Regions from separate parts of the Peribacillus sp. NJ4 genome, predicted to be linked through region 1. Evidence: riboswitches for the same ligand, from Rfam matches in the RefSeq annotation. Region 1 holds a riboswitch; the other holds the start of a gene.
What was found. A riboswitch is a leader RNA that binds a small molecule or an ion and turns the genes downstream of it on or off. The one in region 1 is predicted to bind glycine.

Region 1 (16,250 bases):
ACCGATCGCGTCAGTAAGTGCTGGAATGGAGGTAAGCATACCCATGGAAAGTAGGTCAAGGCCTCTTTCTCCTACTAGATAAGGAGGCATCCATGAAGTAAGTCCCCCATATAAGCGTACTCATCCCGAACCACATTATAGATAACTGCCATATAATTGGAATCTTTATTAAATCTTTAGGCTCTTTTCGTAAGGATTGTTACTTATAAAAAGACGAGGGGGGAATTAATTTTTTTGGTATTGTATATACAGAAGCTTATTCAACAAAAGGGCAGTTTAACGGAGGAAGAAATTTAGAAGATTTTGGTGTGATTTTGAATTCAATAAAAAACAAAGTGGAAGGATGATCAAAGATTAATAAAAAAATAGTAGGTGGGTTAATTGCATTAACTGCTTTATTAATTGGCATTCCCTTAATAATTTTTTTCTTATGAGGAATCAGAAAAATCCGAGGGGTTTCCAGTACCCAAAACTGCTGAAATAACAGCTAATAAGAGTAAACTAGAAGCTTATAGCTGGGGCCCATCTTCAGAAGAAAATGGTCTGCCTTTAAGGTACCGAGCAATCATTAAACTATGGGGTTGGGAGAAAAAAGAGCAAGAAGGTAGTTTAACGGTTTACGAAAAAGATGGAAAAGAAGTAGATGTTATTTCACAGACAGACTATTTATCGAAATTGAACTCAAAGCTTTTAATTATCTTTTATCCTTGTTTATTTGATTTTTTTATTCAATTATCGGGGGTTTTAATGGAATAAAGGTCCCTTTTAATTATGAAGCTTAGAGTGAAAAGGCTCTGAGGGTTTTTGCTTTCTATGAACTAACCCCGTTAACATCTTAACATCTCAACTGTACGATAGTTGGATCTTTGGCAAGCCGAAATCATCATATGTTCTACACGTTTATTTAATGCCAGATTCTTTTCTAATTCAAGCCAGCGAAACCAATTAAGGTAATGATCCAGATAATATGTTCCGACACCTTGAAAACGCTCCATCCAACCCTTTAGTCGGTTGTGAAAGTTAATGTAGTCTTATTGTTGCAAATTCCCCTTCGTTCCATCGAGCAGCAATAGGATGTTTTTTTTGTTTAGCGAGACTCCAATAGAACATACTCTCTTTTTTAGGAATTATTACGACCTTTGTCCCTACAAGCTCTCCAACAGCTGGCCAAAAAAAAAGTAAATTCCGGTTATAGGACGAGTAAGTTTCAAGCCAAAGATTGACTAATACGGCAATGAAAGATATCCCACAAGACGCGTTCACAATCTTCGTTCTTTACATATACAAAAAAACTAAAATTCGGCAAAAATGCTACTTTGCTTTTTTACCTTAATTGGCAATTGGCAAAAATCCCAACACTTTGTGAAAAGACAGTCTTTGATATATTGATAAGAAATATTATGGAGCGCATTTTATTTTTTATTTACGCCCCATCAGCTGATCATTAAGCTCAAATCATCAATCTTCCATCATAAAAGAGTGATGTTTTAACAATAACCGTGTCTTTGCAGCCACGTTAATAAAATCAATGGTAAACTTAAATTCATAAAAAAATTAGCATCCGTCATCGAGGATTGATAATCAAAGGGTTTCAGTCCTACAATGGATGACTTAACCGATTCCTCTGAAACCAGAAGTTCCGTAACCGAAGCGTGGGTTCGCCTTATATCCCTGATCAGTCAATTTTGTAACTAGAAGTAACTTTGTTTATTTCTCCAATGCTATTGCAATACAGAGCAAACTTTTGAGGACAAAATGATTTCATAACCGAGCTTAAGGTGTAGGTTTATTTAAAGGAACCGAATATATCCTCTGCCAATTTACGTCCGGTCGGAGTCGCAGCCAGGCCGCCTTCTGCCGTTTCACGAAGTGCAACTGGCATGGTCAAGCCTATTTTATACATGGCATCGATAACTTCGTCACATGGAATGCGGCTCGTAATGCCTGCAAGTGCCATATCAGCTGCCGTTATTGCGTTGGATGCACCCATTGCGTTACGTTTCACGCAAGGAACTTCAACCAATCCTGCCACTGGATCACAAACCAATCCAAGCATATTTTTCAATGTGATCGCCATCGCTTCTGCAGCTTGGCTTGGTGTACCGCCGGCCAGTTCTACTATCGCAGCTGCGGCCATTCCACTTGCCGAGCCCACTTCTGCTTGGCAGCCACCAGCTGCTCCGGAAATGGAAGCATTGTTTGCTACCACGAATCCGAAGGCAGCGGAAGTGAAAAGAAATTCAATCATCTCTGCTCGGGTCGGTTTTAATTTTTCTTTCACCGCAAATAATGTACCGGGAACAACGCCTGCAGAACCTGCAGTCGGAGTGGCACAAATCATTCCCATTGCTGCATTCACTTCGTTCGTCGCAACAGCTTTACTGACGGCATCCAATAATAGATTACCTGCCAGTGCCTTGCCCGACTTGATATAATTTTGCAAAAGAACGGCATCTCCGCCCGTTAGGCCTGTAACGGATTGCACACCTTTCAGACCTCTTTCCACCGCTTGTTCCATCACTGTCAAATTTCTGTCCATCTTTTCAATGATCTGTTCTCTCGACAGGCTTGAGAACTCCATTTCTTGTAAAATCATGATTTCCGCGATTTTTACATGTTTACTTTCAGCAAGTTCAACCAACTCTGCTACATTTCGGAACATGTTTTTACCTCCATATCTATGTCAACACTTTTAATGCTTATCATTCAACCATCCTTATGACTTGCGACACGTTTTCCAATCCTTCAATTTCCTTCATGACATCGCCCTTGATTTTCTGATCGACTTCAATCACCATAAGGGCCATTTGACCTTTTTCTTTTCGTGAAACTTCCATATGCCCAATGTTAATTTCATGATTCGCCAATACTGTCGAAACGGAAGATATGATTCCAAACACATCGTTATGCACGACTAAAATGGCTGGGTTTTCCCCTGACAATTTAAGCTTGAACGTATTCAACTCCGTTATTTCTATCGTTCCGCCGCCAATCGAGATCCCAACAAGTTCTAATTCTTTATCTTCGTCGAACAGTCTGATTTTGACTGTATTAGGATGATCCGTCACAGTATCCTCGATTGTAAAGGAAACTTCCATACCGGCTTCCGCCGCTATCGTTAAAGAGGCAGGGATTCGTTCATCATCCGTATCGAAATCCAATATCCCGCCTACGACAGCAACATCTGTACCGTGTCCCCTGTATGTTTTTGCAAAAGAACCATATAAAGAAATAATGGCTTTCTTCGGTTGCTTTCCGAATAGTGTCCGTGCTACTCTGCCAATTCTGGCAGCTCCTGCTGTATGTGAGCTTGAAGGTCCAATCATGACGGGACCGATTATATCGAATGCAGATCTGTATTTCATTGTGCAATGCCCCTTTTCTGGGAAAAGATTTGTTTAACAGCCTTCATTATGCCGCCTTTTGTTCTTCATTCGCCGAAACGGTCCTAATCTATTAATTATGAACACGATTAAGCTAAGAATTGAAACCGTACCTAACTCCCAACACTGCGATTGGTGTGGCCCGTCCCGGTTACATGTACAGAAGCATGGAAAAAGCTTTACAAGACGAGAACGGCCGTTGAGCGCGTAAATGTTTAAAAAAGAGTTTTTTTAACTAAAAATAATTTCAGTTATCAAACAGGCGAAAAAGCTAAAGCACATTTCGATCTTACGATGCTTGTTTATATTTATAATGCTCAATGCTCCGAAATTAGCATTAGATCGCCTCAATCAACAAATGGACAAAAAATCAAGCTGTTATTCGTTTTTTGAAATGAATGACTTAAATTCTATCACTCTAACCAAGGCAAAACTCTTATGGAATGGAATTGATTCGATAATAATAGAGATTGAGATGTGGGTATTAATATAGGAATAGGTATAAATAGTAATGGTGTCCCGTTTGAGATATGACAAAATATCCCCCAAGGTCGAGTATTTAGTCTTTTTCAAGAGAATTAGTAGAGAAAAACCTTTAAAAATATTGGAAAAATAATAAGTTCCTCAATTATCTATAAAATTAATGTTTATCTCCATCTTTGAAGCATCTTGTATTCAATCAAACACGATTGTTTTATTGCCATGAATAATAACTCTATCTTCAATATGCCAAGAAACAGCTTGGGCAAGAACCTGTCTTTCCACATGACTTCCGGTAACCTTTAATTCTTCGATTGTATGTCTATGATTAACCCTCTTTACATCTTGCTGAATAATGGGTCCTTCATCAAGATCATTCGTAACATAATGAGCAGTTGCTCCAATTAACTTAACACCACGGTTATAGGCCCTCGCATAAGGATTTGCACCGACAAACGCCGGTAAGAAAGAATGATGAATGTTAATAATTTGATTTGGGAACTCCGATACAAATGCAGGAGAAAGAATTTGCATATATCTAGCCAAGGCAATGAAGTCTACTTTCCCTTTCAATAAATCTAGTGCTTTCTGTTCTGCTTGTTGCTTCGTTTCATGAGCTAAAGGAATATGATAATAAGGGATGTCATAACTTTCCACTATTTTTTTAAAATCAGGATGATTACTGATCACCATCGGGATTTCCACTGGAAGTTCATTCGATTTCCAACGCCATATAAGCTCCATAAGACAGTGATCCATTTTGGAAACAAAGATGGCCATTCGTTTTCTTTTATTATTACCGCTTAAGCTCCATTCCATCGCATAAGCCTGGGCCAGCACATGTAAGTCTTCTTCAAGTTTTGCATAGGAAGCATCAAAGTCGTTTAAATCAAATTCGATTCTCATAAAAAACATACCTGCTTGTGGGTCCGTCGTATGTTGGTCAAAATGAACAACATTTGCTCTGCTTTCTAATAAAAGGTTAGATACAGCCGAGATAATACCTGGTTTCTCTGGACAAGATATTAATAATTTAGCACGGTTAACATTCACTTCTTTATACAATGGACTCTCACCATCCTTTAGATTTGTAATTAAAATATGTAAAAACTTTCGAATTCAGAATGATGGCTACACACAACCGCTATAGGTGTCCAAACAATACCGTCACTACAATTTCATTTCTAGTAATCTTGAACTACGGTGAGGGAGGGCGGTAGACCTTCAAAATTGACGCTTTCCCTTCCACAATTTCACATCTTCAGTTTTCAGAGTGAAACTGCCTAATACTTAATGCCTTGCTTCTCCCACCTATCATATGGTTCACCTCCCCCATGAAGGAAGAAGTATTCCACTCTTCTTTTACGATCTTTATATCTATGCGTGTATTTCCTTATCATATACAGCTAGGGCAGCTTCCCCAATTGCTTCCGCTAATGTAGGGTGAGGGTGTATCGTATGCGCAATATCCATAGCTGTTGCATTTAATACTCGTGCAAGACCAGCTTCTGAAATCATATCGGTTACATGAGGCCCAACCATATGCGCTCCTAACAATTTACAAGACTCTTCTTCAACAACGAGTTTGACAAAACCGTCTGATTCACCAAAAACAAGAGCCTTTCCAATCGCACGGAAGGAGAACTTTCCTGTTTTTACTTGATACCCTTTCTCCCTCGCATCCTCTTCTGTTAACCCGACACTAGCTACCTCCGGGTTACTATATATGCATTTTGAAACAAGAGATTGATCAAGTGGCAGAGGGTTTTCTCCTGCCATATGTTCAATTGCGATGATCCCTTCATGTGAAGCAACATGGGCAAGCTGTAATCCTCCAATCACATCTCCAATTGCATAAATGTTTGGCTCATTCGTTTGATAATACTCATTTGTTTGAATAACACGTTCGACTTCAACTTTGGTATTTTCAAGGTGAATGCCTTCTATGTTTGCTAATCTTCCGACAGATACTAATAATTTTTCTGCTGAAAATGTCGTGTCTTTCCCTTTATATTCCGCCTTTATAGAGACACCTTCTCCTTTTTCTAACGATTCTGGAAGCACCTTTGCCCCTGTTACGATTTTTACACCTTTTTTCTTCATTAATCGCTGTACTTCCTTTGAAATATCTTTATCTTCCGTCGGTAAAATGCGCTCGGCATACTCTATCACAGTTACTTCTAATCCAAAGTCAATAAGCATCGAAGCCCATTCTATTCCAATAACACCGCCGCCGACAATAATGATGGAATTTGGGAGCTCTTTCATTTGTAGCGCTTCATCCGATGTCATCACATATTCACTATCTGCTTCTAGGCCGGGTAATGTCCTTGGACGAGATCCTGTAGCTATTAAAATATTTCGAGGGTTTAATATTGTTTCCCGTTCATCATTATTCAATCTCACTAAAACATCTTTAGACTGTAAAATACTCCCTTTTCCTTCAAGCACATCTATTTTCCCTTTTTTCATTAAATGTTGTACACCTTTATATAAGCGTTCAGTAATTTCTTCTTTCCTGGCCTGTACTTTTGAGAAGTCCAGTCCAACTTCCGGTGCAATAACACCAAATTTATCTGCATTCTTTGCATTCGAATATACCTCTGCACTTCTTAATAATGCTTTACTTGGAATACAACCTGCATGAAGGCAAGTTCCACCAAGTTTACCTTGTTCAACTACCGCCGTTTTTAATCCTAATTGAGACGCACGAATGGCCGCAACATATCCACCGGTGCCGCCACCGATGATAACAACGTCATATTGTTGATTCACCTAATTCTTCCCCCTTTGGTTTTCATAACCATAGATAGATATATGATAGTGTAAGAAAACAACTAACTTATTAAACACGATCTATTCTATTAATAGGTAAACGATCACGATACTTTAATTTATTTCAATGGCACATGCACTGGATGCAAAGCTTTCTCCAACAATAAAGCCACTATCTTCTATATAATCAATTTGTGTTTCTTCATCTAAATAGCGTTTTGTAAAATGATCTAATCTAAGCTTAACTCCCTCATATTCAATAATTAAATCGTTTCTGCGGGGCTCGTCCAATAAGAGGGAGAACTTCACCGACACCCCGCAGCCGCCGGCAATATCAGCTTCAATGCGAGGAATTTGCGTACCTTTACATGTCATTTCCTTCAGTTTATTCATGGCTGCCTCTGTTATTTTTATTTTGGCTATCATCTGATTCTCCCCTTTCTTATTGGTTTATTGACAAATGATTACGCATTAGCCTTAGTTGCACGAACTTGTTCATCTGCATGATAGGAGGAGCGAACAAGCGGACCGGCTTCGCAATGACTAAACCCTTTTGACATGGCAATGTTTTTCAGTTCTTCAAACTCTTCTGGACTCCAATATTTTTCAACCTTTAAATGTCGTTTAGTCGGCTGCAAATATTGACCAATAGTCATAATGTCCACATCGTTAGCACGAAGATCATCCATTGTTTCCATAATTTCTTCTTTTGTTTCTCCTAGACCAATCATAATGCTTGATTTCGTAGGAATAGTGGAATTCATTTGTTTTGCCCGCCGTAAAAACTCTAATGAACGTTCGTATGTTGCACGTGCACGAACCTTTTGGGATAAGCGTTTTACTGTTTCAATGTTGTGATTCAAAATGTCTGGTCTTGTATCCATTAATATTTTTAAGTTGTCATATTCCCCATTCAGATCCGAGGGGAGAACTTCAATGCTGCAAAATGGATTTTGCCGCCTCACTGCCTTTACAGTTTCTGCAAATACCTTTGCTCCGCCGTCATTTAAGTCATCACGAGCAACTGCGGTAATCACCACATGCTTTAGGTTCATTTGCTTTACTGATTCTGCGACACGTTCGGGTTCTTCCCAATCAAGCTCTGATGGTAGCCCTGTTTGAACTGCACAGAACCTGCAAGCTCGCGTACATACACTTCCTAAAATCATGAAGGTTGCCGTTTTTCGTACCGCCCAGCATTCATGAATGTTAGGGCATCTTGCTTCTTCACAAACAGTATGAAGTTTTTTTTCACGCATCATTTTCTTTAAGCCCGTATATTGTTCATTCGTATTCAATTTAATTTTAAGCCATTCTGGTTTACGAAGATCTTTGATGGACATTTTATTTCTCACTCCTATGAGCAGATGTATTTTAGCTTGAAAGAGGTTGTTCAATAGGCCTAAAAAAAGACCGAAAGAGTTTCTCCGTTGCTCTGTCTTTTCAGTTCTCAAGACTATTTTCTCCTTGCACCTCTTGGCACTTTTTTCATCCTTTTTAAACACGCTTATGAAACCACCTAGAATGAAATATCGAGATTCATTTCTTCATATTCCATCCTTGGCGGTTCATGTTCATTCATTCATTTATGACGTTACCGTTGCTACCTCTACTACTTCTTTGGAATAACGCAAGATTGGTTGTCTAGCAGCTTGGACCTCATCCAATCGCCCAATCACTGTAGTATGTGGTGCTTCTAAAACAACCCCTGGGTTTTCTTCCACTTCTTTGGCAATTGTAATCATTACATCCGCAAAAGCATCGAGTGTTTCTTTCGACTCTGTTTCTGTCGGTTCAATCATCAAACATTCCTCAACATTTAATGGGAAATAGATGGTCGGCGGGTGATAGCCGAAATCTAGCAGGCGTTTTGCTATGTCAAGCGTTCTTACACCCAGCTTTTTCTGATTGGATCCGGATAGGACAAATTCATGCTTGCAAATTTGTAAATATGGCGCTTCAAAATACGGCTCCAATCTTTTACGAAGGTAATTAGCATGAAGCACGGCACTTTCTGATACTTGGCGCAGACCTTCAGGCCCCATCGTGCGAATATAAGTATACGCCCGCAAGAGAATTCCGAAGTTTCCATAATACCCTTTTACCCTTCCGATAGAGTCCGAATAATTAGCGTTCAGCACATATTTATCACCTTCTTTTTCTATGCGCGGTACTGGCAAGTATGGAGTAAGTTTCTTTTTCACACCGACAGGACCTGCCCCTGGACCGCCACCTCCATGAGGAGTCGTAAATGTTTTGTGAAGATTTAGGTGTACGATGTCAAAGCCCATTTGACCTGGTGTTGTTTTACCTAAAATGGCATTTGCATTCGCTCCGTCATAATATAATAGGCCCCCTGCTTTATGAACAACCTGAGCGATTTCCACAATTTCTTTTTCAAAAAGTCCAAGGGTATTCGGATTCGTCAGCATTAGTGCAGCTGTATCAGATCCCACATGTTTCTTTAATTCTTCTAAGTCAACTAATCCATTTTTATCGGATGGAATCGTGATCGTTTGAAAACCAGCAACACTTGCACTTGCAGGATTTGTACCGTGCGCTGAGTCTGGAACAAGTACTTTCGTTCTGGTTTCACCTTTTTGAGCATGATACGCTTTAACCATCATTAAACCTGTCCATTCCCCTTGAGCCCCAGCGGAAGGCTGTAATGTAACAGCATCCATTCCTGTAATGACCGCTAGCTCTTCCTGTAATTCATATAAAACCTCTAATGCTCCCTGTACTGTTTCAACGGGCTGATAGGGATGAATACGGCTAAATCCTTCCAAACGTGCCACATCTTCATTTATTTTCGGATTGTACTTCATCGTGCAAGAACCCAGAGGATAGAATCCATTATCGATTCCATGGTTTTTATTAGATAGCGCTGTGTAATGGCGGACAAGCTGCAACTCTGATACTTCTGGCAACTCAGCCGGTTCGTCACGAATTAAATGCTTTTGAAATTTTTCATTTATATCAACATAGTCAACGTCACTATCCGGAATACTTGAACCTACCCGTCCTGGACGACTTATTTCAAAAATTAACTCATTATATTCAACCATTTACAATCGCCTCCAAAGCATCAACAAATTGGTCAATTTCTTCTTTTGTTCGCTGCTCAGTCACAGCTAGCAGCATTTTATTTTCAAAACCGTAATCACTTTCTAAATCAAATCCACCGATAATACCCGCCTTAAGAAGTTTTGCATTGACTTCCTTTACCGGACGAGGAAGCCCGACAACAAACTCATTGAAGAATGGTGCTTCATTGTATATAGTAAAGCCCTTCTGCTCTAAGGTTTTCGCCATATAATCAGCTTTCTCAATGTTTAGCTGTGCCATTTGACGAATCCCTTGCTTCCCAAGTGATGTCATACAAATAGAAGAGGCAAGAGCATTTAATGCTTGGTTGGAACAAATATTGGATGAGGCTTTATCACGGCGAATATGTTGTTCACGTGCTTGAAGTGTTAACACAAATCCACGCTGTCCTTTTTCATCTGCTGTTTGGCCTACAATACGTCCTGGGATTTTGCGCATGAGTTTCTTACTTACCGCAAAATAGCCGCAGTGTGGACCGCCAAAGGACATCGGGATTCCTAATGGCTGCATATCACCGATCACAATATCTGCCCCAAGTTTCCCAGGAGCCTGCAAGAGTGCTAGTGCAAGAGGATTGGCGCTTACAATTAACAGGGCACCTTTTTCTTCCGCAATTTTTTTAATTGCATCTATATCCTCAATGGAACCGAAGAAATTTGGATATTGAACAATTACGGCAGCAGTGTCTTTATCAATTTGTTCTTGAAGCTTCCCTAAATCTGTAATCTCACCGGCAAGGTTTACTTCCTCAGCTGTGTATCCCGGACCTGCTGCTACTGTATGTAAAATAGCACGGGATTCAGGATGTACCGCTTTGGATACAAGAACTTTCGAACGTCTTGTAGATGTAACAGCAAGTGATGCACCTTCTGCTAGCGCTGTAAAACCATCGTACATGGAAGAGTTAGCCACATCCATTCCTGTCAACTCACAAACCATCGTTTGAAATTCAAAAATTGCTTGTAATTCACCTTGACTGATTTCCGGTTGGTAAGGTGTATAGGCCGTGTAAAATTCGGAGCGTGAAATCATATGGTTTACCACACTTGGAATGTAGTGATCATATGTACCCGCACCTAGGAAAGTCGGGTAATGATTCGCATTTTTGTTTTTTGTAGCAAGCTGGTTCATTCTTTTCAAAAGAAGCGGTTCAGGAACCGCCTTTGGGATGTTTAGCTCACCCTGCAGCCTAATTTCAGCTGGAATATCTTCAAATAACTCATCTATAGAAGAAATATTTAAAAATGAGAGCATTTCGTCTTGATCTTGTTTCGTATCAGGAAGGTATCTATAAGTGGCTGTCATATTATTCCTCTCCTTCATTAGTAAATGCTTGATACTCATCTTCATTTAGAAGTGTGTCTAACTCTTCTGGATTGGACATTTCTACTTCGACTAACCACCCTGCTTCAAATGGATGCTCGTTAATCGTCTCTGGGGCACCTTCTAACTCTTCGTTTACAGTAACTACCGTACCTGAAACAGGTGAGTAAATTTCGGAAACTGCTTTAACTGACTCGATCGTTCCCATCGATTCATTGGCAGTTACTTCATCATCAATCGCTGGATTTTCAACAAAGACGATATCACCTAACGCCTTTTGTGCATAATCAGAGATTCCAATACGTACACGATTTCCTTCTAATTGTTGCACCCACTCATGTTCTTTGCTATATCGAAAACTTGATATTACTTTCGTCATTGTATTTCCCCCTTTTTTTCATTTTTTCACTATTGCCATAATTCAGAAAATATTTCTGATAATTTTACTTTTAGGTAGTCGATTTCAGGCTGCATACCAGGTAACTGAAATTGACTCTAGAAAACTACGATAACTCTATTAAAATATTTCCGCTTATCTTTTGTAGAATGGTACATTAACAATAACGGCTTCAATCTGTTTATTTCGGATTTCCACTTTTATCGGCGTACCCACTTCAGCTTGATCGGCTGATACCAAGGCAAGACCTAAGCTTTTCTTCAAAGATGGTGATTGTGTTCCTGATGTAACAGTACCTATTTCCTCTCCATCTTTAGAAATTACCTTGTAACCATGACGCGGAATCCCACGGCCTGTTACTTCAATCCCTACTATTTTTCGTTTTAATCCATCTTCTTTTTGTTCTGTAAGAGCAGATTTTCCGATAAAGTCACCTTCTTTATTCGTCTTTACGACAAAGCCGATTCCTGCTTCAAGCGGGCTGATATCTTTACTAAGTTCTTGGCCATAGAGTGCAAGACGTGCTTCAAGACGAAGCGTGTCCCGTGCACCTAGTCCGCATGGTTTTAATCCACTCGTGGCTCCTGCCTCTAGGATCTTTTCCCAAAGTACTACCGCTTTGTCAGCAGATAAATAAAGTTCATAACCATTTTCTCCTGTGTAACCTGTACGGGATACAAGTACGTCGGTAATCCCAGAGATGTTGACATGTTGGGCGAATTTAAAAGAACCAATTTCTGATAAATCTATTTCCGTTAACTTTTGCAAAATGCTTTCTGCCTTTGGTCCTTGGATGGCAAGCTGAGCGATGTCTTCCGAAATATTTTGGAGCGCCATCTCTCCTTTTACATGCTGCTTCATCCATTCGTAATCTTTCTCAATGTTTGCGGCATTAATGACGAGTAAATATTTTTCATTCCCTAATTTATAAACTAATAAATCATCCACCGTTCCACCGTCTGGATAACACATTGCGGTATACTGTGCTTGATTTATGCTAAGCTTTGTTACATCGTTTGTAACAAGGTAGTTAATATAACTCTCGGCATCTTTCCCTTCCACAAGTACTTCTCCCATATGAGAAACATCAAAAAGTCCTGCTTCAGTTCGAACAGCTTCATGCTCTTCTAAAATGCTGGTAAATTGAACCGGCAGAGCCCAGCCACCAAAATTTATAACTTTTGCTCCGTATTTTTTATATACTTCAAAAAGCGGTGTTTGCTTTAATGCTGTTTCAATACCCATCGTTTACCCCCAATTATGATTTTCTGCAAAATAGTTCAACTGTTACCGGTTTCTTTATTGCCAGGAGACATATCTCGCTGCCATGGCCGTTGCTCAAGTTTTCAGCAAAGGCATAATTCCATTAAGCTGTCCCTTTCTTTACACAGTAATTGGCTGTTGAAATAACGGATAACCATCACAAATCCCTTTGGTCGTTTCTTTTGCTTTCTGAAGAACGACTTTATTCCCTTTACTCTTTAGAACAGTTGCAATCACTTCACCAATTTTCACCATCTCTTCTTTCTTCATGCCTCGAGTTGTTAAAGCTGCTGTCCCCATTCGGATACCGCTCGTAACAAATGGCTTTTCTGGATCATAGGGAATCGTATTTTTATTAACGGTAATGCCTGCGTCTTCCAATAATTTCTCTGCTTCTTTTCCTGTTAAATTCCACGGACGCAAATCTAAAAGGACAAGATGATTATCTGTTCCACCAGAAACAAGTGCTGCACCTTCATTTTTTAATGTTTCGCCGAGTGTTCTAGCATTTTCAATGACTTGTTTCGCATAATCCTTAAAGCTTGGTTGTAAAGCTTCGTTGAATGCAACTGCTTTTGCTGCAATGATATGCATAAGTGGACCGCCTTGAATTCCTGGGAATACGGATTTATTAATTGCTTTGATAATTACTTCATCATTCGTTAAAATGATGCCCCCCCGTGGTCCTCTTAATGTTTTATGAGTTGTACTTGTCACAACATCCGCATAAGGGATTGGGGATGGGTGAAGACCAGTAGCTACCAGCCCGGCTATATGAGCCATATCCACCATAAGTTTTGCACCAACTTGATCGGCAATTTCTCTAAATCGTGCAAAATTAATCGATCTTGGATAGGCACTTGTTCCTGCAATAATCAATTTAGGTTTTTCTTTCTTTGCGATAGCTTCCAACTCATCATAATCAATTAACTGAGTATCTTCTCTAACTCCATAAGACACAACTTCAAACCATTTACCTGAAACGCTGACTGGACTTCCATGAGTTAAGTGGCCACCATGTGAAAGGTTCATTCCCATCACCTTATCACCAGGCTGAAGCAGTGCGAAAAAAACTGCGAAATTGGCTTGTGCACCTGAGTGAGGCTGAACATTTGCATATTTGGCACCAAAAAGCTTCGTTAGCCGTTCAATAGCCGTTTGTTCTGCCACATCGACAAATTCACATCCACCATAATAGCGCTTTCCTGGATAACCTTCTGCATATTTATTTGTCATCACGCTACCCATTGCCTCTAATACATCTGGGCTAACAAAATTTTCTGATGCAATCAATTCCAGTGTTTGATGTTGACGTTGTTCTTCTTTCTCAATCGCTTCAAAAATAGTTAAATCATTTTGTTGTAAACTCATTTTATTTTCCTCCCAGACATTTTTCTTAATTCTGAATTTTCACTTAATTATTAATTCCAATATGGTACTAGACACTATATTTCTTTCCCGCTACAGGCCTGCTTTTCTAAGAAAACTGTTAAAAACAGTATGTTTTACAACCTTTTTTGCACGCAAAAAAGGACAGAAAAGGGTCGTAGCGTTCTCTACCCTTCTCTGTCCTTTTACCTGAGAGTTTAGCCCCATTTTTTAATAGAGCCTTTCCCCTTTGGTGGCGTATATGTTAATACGCGCTCTCCAGAGGTGCGTCCATTTGTGGTTCCATCTACCTGAGAGATTTGTTCCAAGGGTCTTTTTGGAACTTGCTCCTTCGGTGGCTTGTCGCTTTGCACTCTCCCACAACTGTCATCCGCTTATTCAATTTGGTACATTTAGAATAGTTGTTGAGAATAATTATGTCAAGGCTTTTTTGAAAGCGCTAACACCACTATTCTAAAATAATTTTTTCGAATTATAATATGATTATCCAGATATCTTTGGCTTTTTATAATGGGCAGATTTTTTACTCACCGGGTTAGGAAAATATGGAGCGGCAACTATCTGGACAAACACCGCAAATTGAATCAAAGGGTTTCTTGCCCCTTAATTCCCCGCTACCTCTCTCTGATTCGCCTGTTCCACCTTCGTTTGGCGAATCTTATAAATCGTAATCAGCATAATGAACCAAACAGGAGTAACGAATAAGGCAACACGAGTGTCGCTCGCAAGTGCAAGAACAACAAGGACGAACGCTAGGAAAGCAAGGATCAAGTAATTGGAAATTGGATAAAATGGTAATTTAAATTTGTTCTTTTTCACTAGATCAGGTCTTGTTTTACGGTATTTCAAATGACTGATGACTGTAATTCCCCAAATAAAGATGAAACATACTGTAGAAATACTTGTAATCAAGGTAAATACTCCTTCAGGCATTAAATAGTTCAAAACAACGGAAATTAAAATGACGACAGTTGAAAAGAACAATGCATTGGAAGGTACTTTACGGTCATTAAGTTTTGCAAACGGTACAGGTGCATTTTTATCTTTGGCAAGTGAGTATACCATCCGGCTTGTACTGAAGATTGCGCTGTTACATGCCGAAGCAGCCGATGTTAGGACGACAAAATTAACGATACCAGCAGCTCCAGCAATACCTACAGCCACAAATACTTGGACGAATGGGCTTTCCGTTGGGATGATTGCGTTCCACGGATAAACACTCATAATGACAATAAGTGCGCCAATATAGAAAATTATAATCCGAATAGGAATATTATTTATGGCTTTGGGGATAACTTTTTCTGGATTTTCTGTTTCACCTGCTGTAAGTCCTACAAGTTCAATGCCCACAAACGCAAACACTACCATCTGGAATGAGAGGACAAAACCATTTATTCCATTTGGGAACATACCTTCGTGACTCCATAGATTCGTGAAACTTGCTGCGCCTGAATCAGTGGAAAAGCCTTTAATAATCATGAAAATACCGATAACAATTAATGCTAGAATAGCGATGACCTTTATTAATGCGAACCAGAATTCCATTTCGCCAAAAAGTTTAACGGTTGCAAGATTCATAAATAGCAGAATGACTAGGGCAATCAATCCTGGCATCCACTGAGGTACGGAGGGAAACCAATACTGAGTATAAAGACCAACTGCCGTTAAGTCGGCCATTGCGATTGAGATCCAGCAAAACCAGTAGGTCCAGCCGGTTACAAATGCTGCCATATTACCTAAATAGTCTCTTACAAAGTCAACAAAGGAATGATAGTTCAAATTAGATAAGAGTAGTTCTCCAAGTGCGCGCATGATTAAAAAGCAAATGATGCCTGTAATCATGTAAGCAAATAGAATTGATGGCCCAGCTAAATTAATAGATTTTCCTGCTCCAAGAAATAATCCCGTTCCGATTGCCCCACCAATAGCTATGAGTTGTACGTGCCTGTTTTTTAACCCTCTATCCAACTTTTGTTCCTGCATACGATCTCCCACTTTCTACTTTTATAGGCTACTTGGAATTTTTTCCTTATAAAGGGTCAGCCCTTCAATGAGTTTGAATTATTAGCGTACTGGGAGACTGACCTATCATTGTAAGCGCTTTCCTAGGTGGGTACTAGATATAGTTTTTT
Region 2 (16,250 bases), 1.9 Mb from region 1:
GAACCAATCCCCTCTGGGCGCGGCTGCGTTAACGACTACCGGTTTTCCAATCAGCCGGAACCGTACCGCTGAACTGCTTGGGTTCGATTCGGTTATTGAAAATTCCTATGACTCGATAGGCGGGGCCGATTATTTATTGGAAACCGCAACTGCCATCATGACGTGCATGGTCAACACTGGAAGGTGGATTCAAGATTTCCTGCAGCATGTGACAAGGGAGTTTGGTACATTTCATGTGGCAGATCCTTATGTACAAGTAAGCAGCATCATGCCGCAAAAAAGAAACCCAGTATCAATTGAACATTCCCGTTCGATTGCAAGCAGTGCGTATGGTGACGCACTTGCTGCCATGAACATGATCCACAACACACCATTTGGTGATATCGTCGATACGGAAGATGATTTACAGCCGCATTTATATCGAGCCTTTTCGAATGCGGGCCGTGTCATGAAACTGATGTATGCCGTCATATCAACTTTGAAAGTGAATGAAGAACATACAAAGAAAATGGCAGCAAAATCTAGTATAACGGTTACTGAATTAGCGGATACCCTATCAAGAGATTACGAGATATCATTTAGAAAAGCCCATTCCATAGCCAGCCATATTGCAAAACGGTCGATAAGTGAAGGGAAAGAGCTATATGATTGGGACACACAAGACATAAACAAGATGATAAATGGATTCGTTTCAGTGAATATAGCAGAAGATGAATGGAAAAAAATAATCTCTCCCGAATACTTTGTGGAGATTAGAAGCATTCAAGGCGGGCCCAGCCCGAAAGAGGTTTCGAGGATGATTGTATCTAGAAAACAAAAACTGGAACAAGAGTTACAGGAATATAAGGAAATGGTCAAAGCATTGAATGATGGAAGGAAGGCTTTAGTGGATTACTGAAGTTATCAGGAAAAAAGAAAATGAGTTTTATTAACGGGCATGGAACTCACGAGTATTTGCTCCAAATTCACGAGTAAAAGCGTAAAACTCACGAGTATTTGCTCCAAATTCACGAGTAAATGCGTGAAACTCACGAGTAAAAGCCCGAATCTACTGAAACGAGTATTTTTTTGTTGTCTTGGAAGCAATACGAAGCATTTTATCTGCTAACTGCGAACCTAATATAAGGCGGAATGTTAATGTCAAATAGACTTCAGTTCGGTTGCATCCTGATTTTAATAGCTTTCGTAATATCGATTACTTTTAGCTTTAACCCTAAATTATTAATACCTAAAGGATATGATTTAGCTACTGATGGTCTGGTAGTAGCCAGAACCTTGATGATTATTTTTTCGTTGTATTTATTAGTTAAAATAGGGGATTTGATTATAAACAAAAAAGAGTAGTAGTCTAAAATGAGACTTCCTATAATCAATCTTGAGAAAAAGGACATTATGCTTTGGATGTCGATTATAATGGAAGGCTCAGTCTTTTGACTGAGCCTTCCATTGTTCTTTCACATCTTTACTTTTTATCCAAAAATGAGCGCTTCATATATCGTTAACGGATTTAGGTTCCAACTGAACCACGTGCTTCCTGAAAGCAAGACTTACTGTTATCATCACAAGGAAATTGATTGCCAAGGCGATGATTCCGACATTCAAATCTTTTGCTGCTTGTGGCAAGGATGGAAACAAGGTCCCTATTGTTGAATGACTGAGTGTAATGCAGATTACGATGGCCAATCCAGTGACGATGCCGGCGATTGCGCCATATTTATTGATTGGATTATTCTTCTTCAGACTAAAGAGAAGGGAAGGGAATAGCTGTGTAATGAGACTGTATCCCATGAGAATTAATGCCGACATCGTTTCGCCGCCGTTTAAGGTGAAGTAGACGGCTATAAGGGCAATGATGGGAACAAGGAACTTTGCCAATCTTACAACGTGCCGATCGGATACTGTAGGTGCGAATTCCTTATAAACGTTTTTCGCGAGCAGTGTAGCGACGCTCATCAAAAGCATGGATCCAGGCACCAATGCGGTCAGCAATCCAGCTCCGCCGATTATGCCTATGAACCATGGATCAAAGGTCTCGATCGAAAGGCGCAGCAATGAGAGGTCTGCATCTGCCCCAACGAGTCCAGGCACTTTCAATATAGCTGTAAACCCTACAAAAAAGACGAATAACAGCATGAGCGTATATAAAGGGCTGATGATGGCATTTTTTCGAAATACCTTCCCACTGCGCGCTGAATAAACAGCGCTGAAAACTTGGGGCCACATATAGAAACCGAATACGAGCAATATTACCGTGGAGATAAACCATGATACGCTAAGTCCCTGCTCAGGGAACTTTAGAAAACCGGGTTTTGCCGAATCAATCGCTTCAAACATCGGCTGAAATCCACCAAAGTAATGAATGGGCAGATAAATCCCTAAGAATCCTATAATGGCAATCATCATGATATCTTTAATGACTGCTGTCCAAACTGAACCGTGTATACCGGATATCATCACATAAATGGTAAGGCTGATCGCCCCCATCCAAACCGCCGCAGACATTGAGATGGCACCATAAGAAGCTTCTGATACAATGATCCCCAAACCTTTCAGCTGCACGACGATCACTGGAATCATCGACACCACACCGACAAGCGCAGCCAAAATTCCTAAACTAGGACTCTTATATTTGCTTACAAAGAAATCGGATTGAGACATCAGTTTATTTTCTTTGGCATATTTCCATATTTCCGGAAGGAGCCAATAGGATAATACGTAAGACAAAGTAATGTAAATAAGAACATATAGAGCGGGTGCGCCCTTTCCATAAGCCCAGCCGCTGCCGCCAAGGAAGGAGAAGGTCGTATAGATTTCCCCAGCCATCAGCAGAAAGACGAATATTGCACCAAAACCACGTCCGCCCACCGTCCATTGTTCCAAGTCCATATCTTTTCCTTTTGAAGAGCGAATGCCTAAAAATATCGACAGAAGTAAAAATGCTAAAATGATTAAGAGAGCAATATTCATTCCTGGTCACCTTCCCGATTCCTGGGATCCAGCTTATACATGATGCCCAAGATGGCAGAGGTAAGGACCACCCACATAGCCATCCAGAACATATTGAAAGGCATCCCTAATACATAAGGTTCTATTCTATTAACAAAAGGTAGAAATCCTAGTATGCCTATGAAAGGAACTAGAGTAAGGATATATATAATCTTCATTAAACAAACCCCTCCGTATTAAATAAAGTGAAACGTCCACCAATGGGGGTTTTTCTTTAATACCACTGATGGATGGGTGAACCAAACGGGGAAGGGAAATTCATACATGATTGATTTCCCTTCTTTTACAAGTTCCGATGATATATATTAGCTTACACTATTTCGATATAAAATTTAATGTGGTTGCTTGATATATTTTTAGCAACCGAGTCCACTGATGGAAAGTTGAAGTGTTTGTTGAAATGGATAAAGCCTTGAATTCATATTGAGTTCAAGGCTTTATCCGTTTTCTATCTTTTTTTCTGGTAGTTATATAGTATCACCAAGAGTATGAACCAGATTGGCGTCATGAGCAGTGATAGCCGTGTAGCTTCAGCGAATAGCATAACGATAAGGATGAACAGGAATAATCCTAAAATGACGTAATTGATAAAGGGTGTAAAAGGAGCCTTGAAAGTTGATTCGGCTCTTAGGTCAGGCCTTGTTTTCGAATATTTGATATGGGAGATCAAGATTATGCTCCATACCCAAATGAAACAGATGGCACTGATGGTCGTCACAACGGTAAATGCCTGTTCCGGTATCAGTTTGCTTAATAATGCCCCAAGTGATACAACGATTGTTGATGTAAACAAGGCATTGCTTGGAACAGCCTGTTTATTTAATTTTTTCAGTTTGGCAGGGGCTTCGTCATTCCTGCTTAACGTATAGAGTATTCGGCTTGTTGAAAATAAACCGCTGTTGCATGCAGAAGCAGCAGATGTCAAAACGACGAAGTTGATGATCCCGGCAGCTACAGGAATGCCGATTAACGCAAAGACCTCTACAAATGGGCTGCTCGTGGAATCCAGTTGAGTCCATGGGTTGACGCAGAGAATGACGAATATGGCACCCACATAGAAAAGTAAAATCCGGACAGGTATTTTATTGATGGCAGACGGAATGTTCTTTCTCGGGTTCGCCGTTTCTGCTGCGGAAACCCCGACCAATTCGACACCTACAAAGGAGAAGACGACCAACTGTAAAGATAATAGGAATCCGGAGATTCCATTAGGGAACATGCCTCCATGGTTCCATAGGTTCGTTAGGGAAACCGTTCCGGTATTGGTATTGAAGCCGATGATCAATAAGATGATACCTACGATGATCAAGGCGATGATTGTGATTACTTTAATGATGGCAAACCAGAATTCCAATTCGCCAAATAACTTAACGGTCAATAGGTTCAATCCTAACAGGATGACCAGGCATATTAGAGCCGGAATCCATTGAGGGATATCGAACCAGTATTGTATATAGACACCAACAGCTATGATATCGGCCATTGCGGTCATGATCCAACAGAACCAATAGGTCCAACCGGTCACGAAGCCAGCCCATGGACCGACATATTCGGTTGCGAATTCAGTGAATGACGTATACCCTGCATTGGATAAGAGCAATTCGCCTAGGGCCCTCATCACAAAAAACAAAGCAATCCCTATTATCAGATAGGAGAAGATGATGGATGGACCTGCCAATTGTATGGCTTTTCCGGATCCTAAAAATAAACCGGTACCAATGGTTCCTCCTATTGCAATCAGTTGTACATGACGATTTTTTAAATCTCTTTTTAATTCCTGTTTAGCCAATTCGTACGCCCCCGTCTTTTATGGTCTTGATAGTGAATGATTTCAAACCTGCTTGGTCTTGGAGAGAGGGACGTGATTTTTCGCCCAGCTTGCATTTCCCAATGGTTTTTTTCACGAGTGTTGTTTCCGTCCAATCACAAAGTGGACAATAAAAAAAGAGATTGGATAATACCAATCTCTTAAAGGGTTCAGAATAACAATTTATCATTCGTTACTCTTCTGTCCTTTTGCCTGAGATTGTGAATCCTTCGGCGCTGCATCTTGTACAGTCTCTCCAGAAGCTGCTCCTGCTATAGTGTCATCCATAGCGTTCATCGCTTGCTTGTATGCGGTTGTGTGAAAATGTCAGTCAGTGATAATCTTCCACTGCTGAATCGTTCATTATACTTATAAAATAATATTGGAATTCTATCATTTATTTTTTCGGAGGTCAACAAATTTTTGCATTTACAACACTTCTTGAAATGGTTTAAATTTTTATAAACATTCACTTGCGAAGGTTTGAATGGGCTCCGATCAGAAGTGATTGTTTCCTGCTCTTTTTGTACTATCACTATTATAAAATACTGATCATCACTTTTTTAAAATGATAATTTTTGATTGGGAATATCAACAAGATATTTTTGGCAACTGTTTATTTGAAAAATACATTTGTATTTTTACAGAATATTTACTATTATAAGATAAGAAAACAAAATTAAAGTGTTATGCAAATGATTAGGATAAAGCATTTTTAACCGCAATAATAATAGAGAGTCGATTGGTGGAAAGGATATTAATATCATTGCCGCTAATATTGCATCTGGGGGAGTTAAACATGTCAAATAAGGAATTAAAGAGAGGGCTGGAGGCACGTCATATTCAAATGATAGCCTTGGGCGGAACCATCGGGGTTGGGTTATTCATGGGATCGGCGAGCACGATCAAATGGACCGGGCCCTCTGTAATGCTCGCTTATGCCATCGCAGGTATATTTATATTTTTCATTATGCGCTCTATGGGGGAGATGCTATATTTAGAACCGACTACAGGTTCTTTTGCAACCTTTGCGAGCAGCTATATACATCCTTTGGCAGGTTATATGACTGCTTGGAGCAATTGGTTTCAATGGGTAATCGTCGGAATGTCCGAAATCATCGCCGTTGGAATGTATATGCAGTATTGGTTCCCGGAGTTACCAGCTTGGATACCAGGTGTGGTCGCCATGATCATCTTGGGGGCGGCCAACCTCATTTCCGTAAAATCTTTCGGGGAATTTGAGTTTTGGTTTGCGCTTATAAAAATAATTACGATTATATTGATGATCATTGCCGGTCTTGGCCTTATTTTCTTTGGAATAGGGAATGGGGGGGATGCGATTGGATTATCGAATCTTTGGGCAAATGGCGGCTTCTTTACGGGAGGTTGGACAGGATTCTTCTTTGCGCTTTCCCTTGTCGTGGCTTCCTATCAAGGCGTTGAGCTTATCGGCATCACAGCCGGAGAAGCGAAAAATCCAACAAAGACCGTAACAAAAGCGATCAAATCAATCATATGGCGCATTTTAATTTTCTATATTGGCGCTATCTTCGTCATCGTGACGGTTTATCCTTGGGATAAACTGGATGACATCGGAAGTCCATTCGTTTCAACCTTTGCTAAAATCGGTATCACTGCAGCGGCAGGCATCATTAACTTTGTCGTAATCACTGCCGCAATGTCTGGATGCAACAGTGGGATTTTCAGTGCAGGGCGTATGCTTTACACTCTAGCATTGAATGGCCAAGCTCCTAAAATCTTTGCAAAAGTATCTAAAAATGGAGTGCCGGCATATTGTACGATCGCTGTATTATTAGGATTGGGCATCGGGGTTATCCTGAATTACCTTGCACCGCCGCAATTATTCCTTTATGTGTACAGTGCGAGTGTTTTACCCGGGATGATTCCATGGTTTGTCTTACTTATCAGTGAGCTTAAATTCAGAAAGGTAAATGCTGTTGAAATGGAAAAACATCCGTTCAAAATGCCGTTGGCCCCTTACAGTAACTATGCGACAATTGCCTTTTTACTGATGGTGCTGGTTGGTATGTGGGTCAATCCGAGTACCAGGATTTCCTTGATTGTTGGGATCGTTTTCCTAGTCTTGGTCGTAGCAAGTTATTACCTGCTGAAAATGGATAAACGAACTCCATTGGATGTTAAATCCGATGATGAGATTTCTGGATAAGGTACGAAAGCATAAAGCGTTAAAATACTTTTTAAAAAGCCCTTCTCTTGATTGAGAGGGGCTTTTTTTTTGCCTTTGTGGATCAATTGTTGGAATTCACGAGTGAACCTGCGATGAAGCATTTTCTGGAAAATACTCCAAATGAAAATGCAGCAATTTGGCACCAATCCATAGGGGCCGCTGGTCGTGCGGACCCAAATGAACGGCTTTTTATTATCGCGATGCCATTATCGTCCAGGAGTATTTAGCTACATGGACCAATCCAGACGAAGAGAGGCTAAACATTCGGTGGATCAAGGACCTGAAGCACGCCTTGTCACCATTTACTACCGGTGACTACGTGAATTGGCCGGATACTCTCATCAAAGATTGGCCAACTGCGTACTATGGAGAAAAATTCAAACGGCTTCGAGAAGTGAAAACGAGGTATGTATGATCCATACAATACGTTTAAGTTCCCTCAAAGCATACCCCCATTAAATAAGGGGGGGTGAAAAAGCTTGGATGGACCAAAAACATTCGTTAAAAAAAGGCCTATTCCTAAATTTGGATATAGGCCTCTTTCATCTTGTTTTGAATCAATTAATCGAGATAATACCCAAAATCATTCCGCTTGCGGAGCTTGTACTGCACTGTAAACCTGATTTACGGAAAGTTGGGCTTGTGCGATTTCTTGAGCAGCTTGTTTAATGGCTTCTTGTGCCAAAGTTGGATCAGAAGAAGATTTTTCAATTGCTTGTGAAAGTAAGGTTTGCGTAAGGGTAACGTTTGCTTTTGCTTGATTTAATTGATTGATATCAATTTGTTGTTGAGGCATGTAGTTTCTCTCCTTATGTCATAATTTGAATTACTCCATTAGGATGACCTTTCTTTTCTTTTTTATAAGGAGAAAAAATATATAACGTAGACAGGAAGGACTGAAACTGCCAAGTCCATTGGGATAAACAATTAAAATAAACTATGCAAAATTTATCGGCAATCCGGAAAAAAGATACACCCTTAGGATTGAAAAACGGGAAGAAAGAGAATGGAATTATTAGTTTTATTTACTTAGAATCCTTAAATTTTCATCTGTATAAATAGTATTATGTTCCTTGAATATCATATTGTATGAAATCGCAATAAATATATCGTGACTTGTTGGTTATTCAGTTAATTAAATTGCACTTTACTTATTGGTTTTATAAGATTAAAATCGGAGAAAGAATTATTATAAAAGATGAGCTGATTGGACAACCAAAAGCTCCTGATCGCGATAAGCGAACAGGAGCTTTTTGCGTTCATTTTGGAAAAAGGAGTTGGGGAGATGAATATTGATCATATTGAAGCTTTTATGTATGTTGTTCATTTTAATAATTTTCATAAAGCAGCAGAGGCACTGTTTTTATCACAGCCGACGGTTTCGGCAAGAATTAAGACGCTTGAGAGTGAACTCGATTCAGTACTATTTGAGAGGCAAGGGAGAGGGATTATTTTAACCGAAAAAGGGAAAGCGTTCATTCCATTTGCGGAACAAATTATTCGTACCTTTCAACAGGGGAAAAAACAGTTGAAAACAGGAAGCGATCTGGAGGAAATAACGATAGGGGCTAATATCATTACATCGCAATACTTTATTCCATTTGCTCTTCCTCTATGGAAAAAGGAAAACCCTAATTTACGCTTTAAATTTATTTCAGCAACAAATGATGCATTAATTGATAAATTGCTTCAGAAACGGGTTGATATAGCATTTATGAAGGATGTTACACATAGTGGTCTGCAAAATCACAAGACCCTTGATAATTCGATACGTTTAGTAGTGTATCCAGGACATCCATTTCAAGTTGAAACAGAGCTAACGGTGCAAGTATTAGCAATGGAGCCGTTGGTATTTTTTGAGTGTGGTGCGTTTGACTGGAACCACGTTCATAAAATTTTTGAAGTGTCTAATGTAGAGCCGCGTATTGAATTTCAGGTTGATCACTTGGAAGTGGCGAAATCGCTAATTCTTAGCAGAAGCTGTATCGGATTTTTACCGTATTTATGTATTAAAAAAGAGTTAGAACAGGGAACTTTGGTTGAAGTTGATGTGTCACATTTAATCAAGATAAAGCAGCACATCTATCTGACTCATTTAAATCACGGGATGGAAGCACCCTTACTATGGAATGACATTCTTTTATCAATTCGGAAATTTGAACAAGACCATCATCAATTACAGACACAATCTAATTGATAGATATTTTCTATCAATGCAATATTTTTTCCTATTAGTTAAACCATTGCCATTAACATGCTTTAGGTGTTAGGATAAATCAAAATTATTAAATTATTATTATTCATATCAGTATACTTTGAATTAAAGCGGAGGAGAGAATATGAGTTATAAGCTTGGCATTTTAGACCAGAGCCCGATATTTCCAGGAACTTCAGCCTTTGATGCACTACAGCAAACCATTAAGCTGGCGAGACATGCAGAAGAGTGGGGATATACCCGTTTCTGGGTATCAGAACATCATCATGCCGAAAAGCTAGCGGGATCTTCCCCGGAAGTATTGGTATCATATTTATTAGCCCAAACAAAATCTATTAGGGTAGGGTCCGGAGGTGTTATGCTTCAGCATTATAGTCCATATAAAGTGGCGGAAAATTTTCACGTGTTATCAAATCTTTCGCCTGGCAGAGTTGACCTTGGCATTGGAAAGGCACCGGGTGGTCTCCCCTTATCAACGAAGGCGCTACAATTTGGTACAGTTAATGATGGAAAAGATTTCGAAGAGCGGTTATCTTTTTTACAAAAATTAATTGAAAATTCGATTAATGAAAATCACCCGCTTTCAGGTATTCAGGCGACGCCACTCCCTTCAAAAAAGCCAAAAATGTTTCTGCTTGGTGCAAGTGCTGACAGTGCCAGGCTAGCAGCCAATCTGGGTATAGCTTATGTATTTGCTCGATTTATCAACAGTAATGAGACTGTATTCGAAGATGCTGTACGCATTTACCGAAGTATCTATCCAACTGGGAGCTTTAAGGTATCAGTTTCAGTGATTGCTGCTCCTTCACAACAAGAAGCAGAACAGCTAGCAGGTGACCAAAAGATAGTGAAAGTTCATCTCCAAAGCGGTCGTTCTGTTACGGTCCAAACCTTAGTGCAAGCAGAATTATTCGGGAAGCAGTCTGGGGAGTCTTACGAAATAGAAGAACAAGATTCCAATATTATTGCTGGAACTCCCTCTTACGTAAAGGAAGTCCTAACAAATTTACATAAAAAATATGGGGTAGATGAGTTTATCCTACATACACCGGTAGTAAAAGAAGCAGAAAGATTCCGATCTTTTCAATTGTTGAGTCCGCTTCAATTAGCCTTACCTGGAGAAAAGAACTTTGTGAGGCAAAATTAAGAAGTCATCTAAGGAAAGTAGAAGTCAGCAAGCTAAAAACCGATTAATTAAAGGAGGAGTATTGATGTCTGAGCAGAGAAAGTTGAAATTTGGAGCGCTTATTCATGGAGTTGGAGGGAGTATATCTGGTTGGAGGCATCCTGACATTCAAACCGATGCCAGTGTTAGTCTTGAATTTTATAAGGAGCAGGCCCAGAAGGCAGAAGAGGGAAAGTTCGATTTACTTTTCATTGCTGACGGTTTATTCATCAATGAGAAATCCATTCCGCATTTTTTAAATCGATTTGAGCCACTTACCATTTTATCCGCACTTGCTGCTTTCACATCACGAATAGGGCTTGTCGGAACTGTTTCCACCTCATACAGTGAACCATTTACCGTAGCTCGGCAATTTGCTTCACTTGATCACATTAGTCATGGTCGTGGCGGATGGAACCTTGTTACTACACCTCTTGAGAGTACCGCCTTGAACTATAACAAAACGATCGAAGAACACCCTGATCATGCCAAACGCTATCGGATAGCATCAGAATATATACAAGTTACCAAAGGGCTTTGGGATTCATGGGAGGATGACGCGTTTACTCGGGATAAAGAGTCCGGTGAGTTTTTTGATCCTTCTAAAATACATCAATTAAATCATAAAGGAGAATTTTTCTCCGTGCAAGGACCACTCAACATTGCTAGATCTAAACAGGGGCGGCCTGTCATTTTTCAAGCAGGTTCATCAGAAGCTGGCAAAAATCTGGCGGCTAAAGAAGCGGATGCAATCTTTACAGGCCAACCAACATTGGAAGATGCCAAGAATTTTTATCAAGATGTAAAAAACAGGGCTATTGCATTCGGGAGAAATCCTGATGAAATTGTTATTCTGCCAGGTATAGCGCCAATCATTGGTGCAACTGAGGAAGAGGCAGAGTACAAATATCAAGAACTCGCTAACCTAGTATCTATAGATAAGGCGCTTGACTATTTGGGACGATACTTCGATCATCATGATTTTTCTCAATATGAACTGGATGCGCCTTTCCCAGACCTCGGAGACATCGGAAAAAACAGTTTCCGAAGTACGACTGATCGGATTAAAGAGGAAGCCAAGGAGAAACAGTTAACGCTCCGTCAAGTAGCACTTAAGGAGACTACACCTCGGACTTCTTTTATTGGAACTCCAGAGAAAGTAGCGGATTTGATTCAGCGATGGTTCGAAGAGAAGGGGGCGGACGGGTTTATCTTTACTTCAATTGTTCCAGATGCTTTAAGTGATTTTGTATCTTATGTGATTCCTATACTTCAGAAAAGGGGAATATATCGTACTGAATATGAAGCAGAAACATTAAGAGGCAACTTGGGGCTTCCATTCCCGGAAAATCGTTATGCGAAAGAAAAGATTAATCAATAATTGAAGAATCATTTAAAAAATAAGGAGGAATACGAAATGGAAGAAGCGTTATCTGTCGTCGTTTGGTCAAAACAAGGATGTCACTATTGCGAAGAAGTTAAACAATACTTAAAAGAAAAGGAGATTGCTTATCAAACGGTGGATGTTACCAATCATGATGAACGGCGAGATATTTTAGAAATCAAATATGGTGTTCGGTATGTGCCTATTATTGAAATTGGGCGAGGTAACGTATATGAGAGTGTTACGGAAATTGGCATACCTTATCTTGAAGAAGTACTCGAACGATTACAATAAAAAAAGACGCGTGTTAATCCGAGTATATAAGTAGAAATAGCTGATTTAAAAAGTTGAATTTTCAACCATGACAGTTTTTTTGACTTATACTTCAATCCTGAGAACTGGAGGATGTTAGTAAAGTAGGAATAAATGAAAAATAGCTGATTTAAATCCGACTATTCTTGTGTAAATAATATGTTATAGAAACGGGGAGTTAATCATGACACAGCTAATCCGTCTTGCTACTGTAAAGGATGCTCCAGAAGTGCTAAACGTCACACTTCGGGCTTATGAACCAATTAGAGAATTGAATATTAACTTTCTGGCTGCGACAGCCGATTTGCAGCTAGTGACGAATAATATTAGGCGGAATCTCACTTATGTTTTAGAACAGGAGGGTCAAATTGTTTCCACTGTGACAGTTCGTCATCCATGGAATGATCCTGATCATTTCAGTCCGTACCCATTCATTTGGTGGTTTGCAGTTGACCCCCTATACAAACAAAAAGGTATAGGCTCAACTTTGTTAACCTGGGTGGAAGAAAATGTACTTCGGAAACAGGTGAAAGCGCCGGCCGTCTATTTGGCGACAGCTGATCGTCATCCTTGGCTTGTTTCGATTTATGAAAGAAGAGGCTATGAGATTTTTGCTGAACGAGATCACGATGGAGAAAAAATTGTGTATCTTCGTAAAATTCTAGATGAAATGCTGTATCGCATTATTGAAAATAAAGAACCAATTGTTAGTAATTAAAAACGTCGGGGGAATTTGAGATGAAAAAAACAATATTTATTGTTATGGCACTGCTACTTACTTTTTTGGGAGCTTGCTCTTCGAAAGAAACAACGAGTACTGCTAAATCAAGTTCTGGAGATTCAAAAAATAATAAAGTTCAGAAAATCATTGTCGGAACAGGGACGCAATTCCCGAATATTTGCTTTTTGGATAAGAATGGTAAGCTGACAGGTTATGATGTCGAGTTGGTTCGTCAAATCGATGAAAAGCTGCCAGAATATGAATTTGAATTTAAAACGATGGAATTTTCTAATCTATTATTAAGTTTAGAAACGAACAAAATAGATTTTGTTGCTCACCAAATGGAGGTGAATGATGAACGAAAAGAAAAATTTCTATTTAATAAAGAACCATATAATGTCTTTCCCCTTCAAGTTACAGTTCATCAGGACAACAATGATATTCACTCCATTAAAGATCTAAAAGGAAAAAAAGCGATCGTGAGTGCAACGAGCAATTCTGCTGTTTTTCTTGAAAAGTATAATAAACAAAACAATGCCGGGATCGAAATTGTCTATTCTGGCCAGGGCGTAGATGACACGAAGAATCAAATCAAAACCGGTCGGGCGGATGCTACCATAACTACACCATTTGCAGTCGACTTCTTAAATAAACAAGCAGATGCACAGCAAAAGGTTGTGGGTGAGCCACTTCTTAATTCAAAAGTATACTTTTTGCTAAGAAAAGACGAAACGCCTTTACAGAAGAGAATTGATGAAGCACTTGTGGAGCTGAAAAAAGATGGGGTAGTTAGCGAACTAAGTAAAAAGTGGCTGGGCGCAGACTATTCAGTAGGATTTTAATTAGATAGTAGTAAGCGCGGAGGTGCTAAAGCATGGGGAAAGCATTTGATCCTTCATTAATCGTCGATTTCATTCCTACGTTAATATATTATCTTGGAGTAACATTGCAAATTCTGGCAGCATCCGTTTTATTAGGAATGGTCATCGGGATAGCGGCAGCCATCCTGAGATTATTTCGTATCCCTGTTTTGAATCAATTTGTCATTTTGTATATTTCATTCATTCGGGGAACGCCTATTTTAATACAATTATTTCTAGTTTTTTATGGACTGCCTGCAATCCTTTTATTCATTAATATTGATATTTCAAGAATGGATGCTCTGTATTTTGTCATTATTACTTATGCATTAAGTAATGGGGCGCATTTCGCAGAAATATTCCGAGGAGCGATTAAGGCTGTCGATTATGGGCAAACGGAAGCAGCCTATTCTGTTGGTATGAATAATAGTCAAAGTTTTTTTCGGATTGTGCTTCCTCAGGCAATACGGATTGCTTTTCCAAATATCGCAAACTCTATTATCGGATCCTTGAAGGATACCTCACTTGCCTTTACCATCGGCGTAATGGATATGATGGGTAGGGGAGAGACATTAATTGCTGCAACTGCACATGCTCTCGAAGTCTATCTCTCATTAGCTGTTATCTATTATGCAGTCGTGCTATTGTTTGAGAAAATATTCAGACTTTATGAAAACCGCATTAATCGGCATCAAACTGTTGATGTGTCTGTTACTGGATAACAAAGGGAGGAGGGAAGGACTTGACGATTGATATTCTATTTATTTGGACTGCTTTTAAGGAGATTATTAAAGCACTTCCGATCACACTTATCTTAACGATGCTTCCTCTTCTTGCAGGTTTTATTATCGGTCTCGCTGTTGCCTTGATTAGGATATATAAAGTGAAATTTCTATGTAGAGTTGCAAATGGTTATGTTTCCTTCTTTAGAGGAACACCGATTATCATGCATATAATGCTTATTTATTTCGGTTTTCCATTATTAATCGATCAAATTTCTAAGAAATTTGATTTGGGTATACAATCTAATTCCATTCCGATTATTTTATTTGTCTTAACCGCCTTATCGTTGAGTGCGGGTGCTTATTTATCAGAAATATTCAGATCGGGAATTATCAGTGTCTCCAATGGCCAAATGGAGGCAGCCTATTCCGTGGGTATGAATTCGTTTCAAGCCATGACGCGAATTGTTTTGCCACAGGCCATTGCTCAGTCCATCCCGAATTTCACGAATATTTTCATTGGATTTCTGCATACGTCATCCATAGCTTTCATTGTATCGCAAAAAGAAATGACAGGAGCAGCTAATATTGTTGCATCCACCAATTTGAAATTTTTGGAGTCTTTTATCGCTGCTGGTTTAATTTATTGGGGTCTCACAATCATTGCAGAAGGTCTTTCGTTTTTAATTGAGAAAAAGGCCACTGCCTATAATCGAGGAGGAGTACAATGATTTATTTAAAAGATATAAAAAAATCATTTAACCAGCAGACCGTTTTAAAAGGTATTAATTTGAAAATAGCCAAGGGCGAAGTAGTTACCATTCTTGGGCCAAGTGGTTCTGGGAAAACAACCTTGCTTAGATGCTTGAATTTTCTGGAAAAACCAGATGAGGGAATGGTTCAAGTAGGAGATATACAGGTGAAGTCTAAGAAGGCGACAAAAAGGGAAATCTTGTCCCTTAGAAGACAATCTGCGATGGTTTTTCAGCATTATAACTTATTTGCTCATAAAACTGTTTTGGAAAATGTAATGGAAGGCTTAATTGTTACAAGAAAATATAAGAAAGCTCAAGCGAAACGGGAAAGTGAGCTGTTATTGGAAAAAGTAGGTTTAGGAGATAAGCATAACCATTTCCCTTCACAATTGTCAGGAGGGCAACAGCAACGTGTTGGAATTGCTAGGGCACTTGCTTTAAATCCGGAAGTCATTCTTTTTGACGAGCCAACGTCGGCACTCGACCCTGAGTTGGTTGGGGAGGTGCTTTCTGTCATAAAAGCAATTGCACAGGAAGGCATCACGATGGTAATTGTAACCCATGAAATGAGTTTTGCTAAAGAGGTATCGGATCGTGTTCTATTCATGGATGGCGGGGTCATTGTAGAAGAAGGGTCACCATTGGAGATTTTCAATGCTCCAAAGAAAGATCGAACACGACAATTTTTAAACCGGATATCAAGAGATTTTTCCTTATCGTTTTTAGAAGAAAAGGTCAATTAAAGGAAGGGGAAAAAGGAGAACGTATGATTAATGCAATCGTAGTCGATGAATTGATTGAAGAAGATAAAGAGACGGTGCGCCGCTTATTGGTAGAAAGTTATCAACAATATGAACATGAATATTCGAACCCGGAAGCTTGGGAAGGCTATTTAAATAATATTGAATCCTCGGTGGATAATCCACATGTTGATAAGGTGTTGGTTGCAAAGTGCAATCAGGATATCCTTGGTACATTACAGCTTTTTCAGTCATCTGAAAAAGCATATGAAAAGCCGGAACTTGGGATTTTTTCACCAATCATTCGGTTGTTGGCCGTTCATCCCGAATCAAGGGGACGCGGTATCGCACAGG

Region 2: it holds a riboswitch for glycine, as region 1 does, so the genes downstream of both, QUF94_RS23760 (amino acid permease) here and glyA (serine hydroxymethyltransferase) in region 1, are expected to answer to the same signal.

Annotation. Positions count from the first base shown of each region.
Region 1 covers NZ_JAUCFQ010000001.1:2,809,644-2,825,893, forward strand. Annotated here, with positions in the region: gene QUF94_RS13975 (MFS transporter) at 1-90, opposite strand, end outside; partial or broken gene QUF94_RS13980 (IS1595 family transposase) at 828-1,022, opposite strand; gene sdaAA (L-serine ammonia-lyase, iron-sulfur-dependent, subunit alpha) at 1,787-2,662, opposite strand; gene sdaAB (L-serine ammonia-lyase, iron-sulfur-dependent subunit beta) at 2,703-3,365, opposite strand; gene purU (formyltetrahydrofolate deformylase) at 4,059-4,928, opposite strand; gene lpdA (dihydrolipoyl dehydrogenase) at 5,241-6,638, opposite strand; gene QUF94_RS14005 (iron-sulfur cluster biosynthesis family protein) at 6,753-7,064, opposite strand; gene lipA (lipoyl synthase) at 7,103-7,981, opposite strand; gene gcvPB (aminomethyl-transferring glycine dehydrogenase subunit GcvPB) at 8,225-9,706, opposite strand; gene gcvPA (aminomethyl-transferring glycine dehydrogenase subunit GcvPA) at 9,699-11,051, opposite strand; gene gcvH (glycine cleavage system protein GcvH) at 11,053-11,448, opposite strand; gene gcvT (glycine cleavage system aminomethyltransferase GcvT) at 11,602-12,711, opposite strand; gene glyA (serine hydroxymethyltransferase) at 12,850-14,100, opposite strand; glycine riboswitch at 14,286-14,390, opposite strand; gene QUF94_RS14040 (amino acid permease) at 14,722-16,101, opposite strand.
Region 2 covers NZ_JAUCFQ010000001.1:4,742,259-4,758,508, reverse strand. Annotated here, with positions in the region: gene argH (argininosuccinate lyase) at 1-898, shown strand, start outside; gene QUF94_RS23775 (hypothetical protein) at 904-1,086, opposite strand; gene QUF94_RS23770 (sodium:solute symporter family protein) at 1,489-2,967, opposite strand; gene QUF94_RS23765 (DUF3311 domain-containing protein) at 2,964-3,164, opposite strand; gene QUF94_RS23760 (amino acid permease) at 3,455-4,795, opposite strand; glycine riboswitch at 5,005-5,083, opposite strand; gene QUF94_RS23755 (amino acid permease) at 5,613-7,001, shown strand; gene QUF94_RS23750 (hypothetical protein) at 7,079-7,249, shown strand; gene QUF94_RS23745 (BBE domain-containing protein) at 7,342-7,437, shown strand; gene QUF94_RS23740 (hypothetical protein) at 7,606-7,818, opposite strand; gene QUF94_RS23735 (LysR family transcriptional regulator) at 8,308-9,219, shown strand; gene QUF94_RS23730 (LLM class flavin-dependent oxidoreductase) at 9,362-10,384, shown strand; gene QUF94_RS23725 (LLM class flavin-dependent oxidoreductase) at 10,449-11,783, shown strand; gene QUF94_RS23720 (glutaredoxin family protein) at 11,820-12,080, shown strand; gene QUF94_RS23715 (GNAT family N-acetyltransferase) at 12,283-12,816, shown strand; gene QUF94_RS23710 (amino acid ABC transporter substrate-binding protein) at 12,837-13,661, shown strand; gene QUF94_RS23705 (amino acid ABC transporter permease) at 13,694-14,401, shown strand; gene QUF94_RS23700 (amino acid ABC transporter permease) at 14,422-15,132, shown strand; gene QUF94_RS23695 (amino acid ABC transporter ATP-binding protein) at 15,129-15,899, shown strand; gene QUF94_RS23690 (GNAT family N-acetyltransferase) at 15,923-16,250, shown strand, end outside.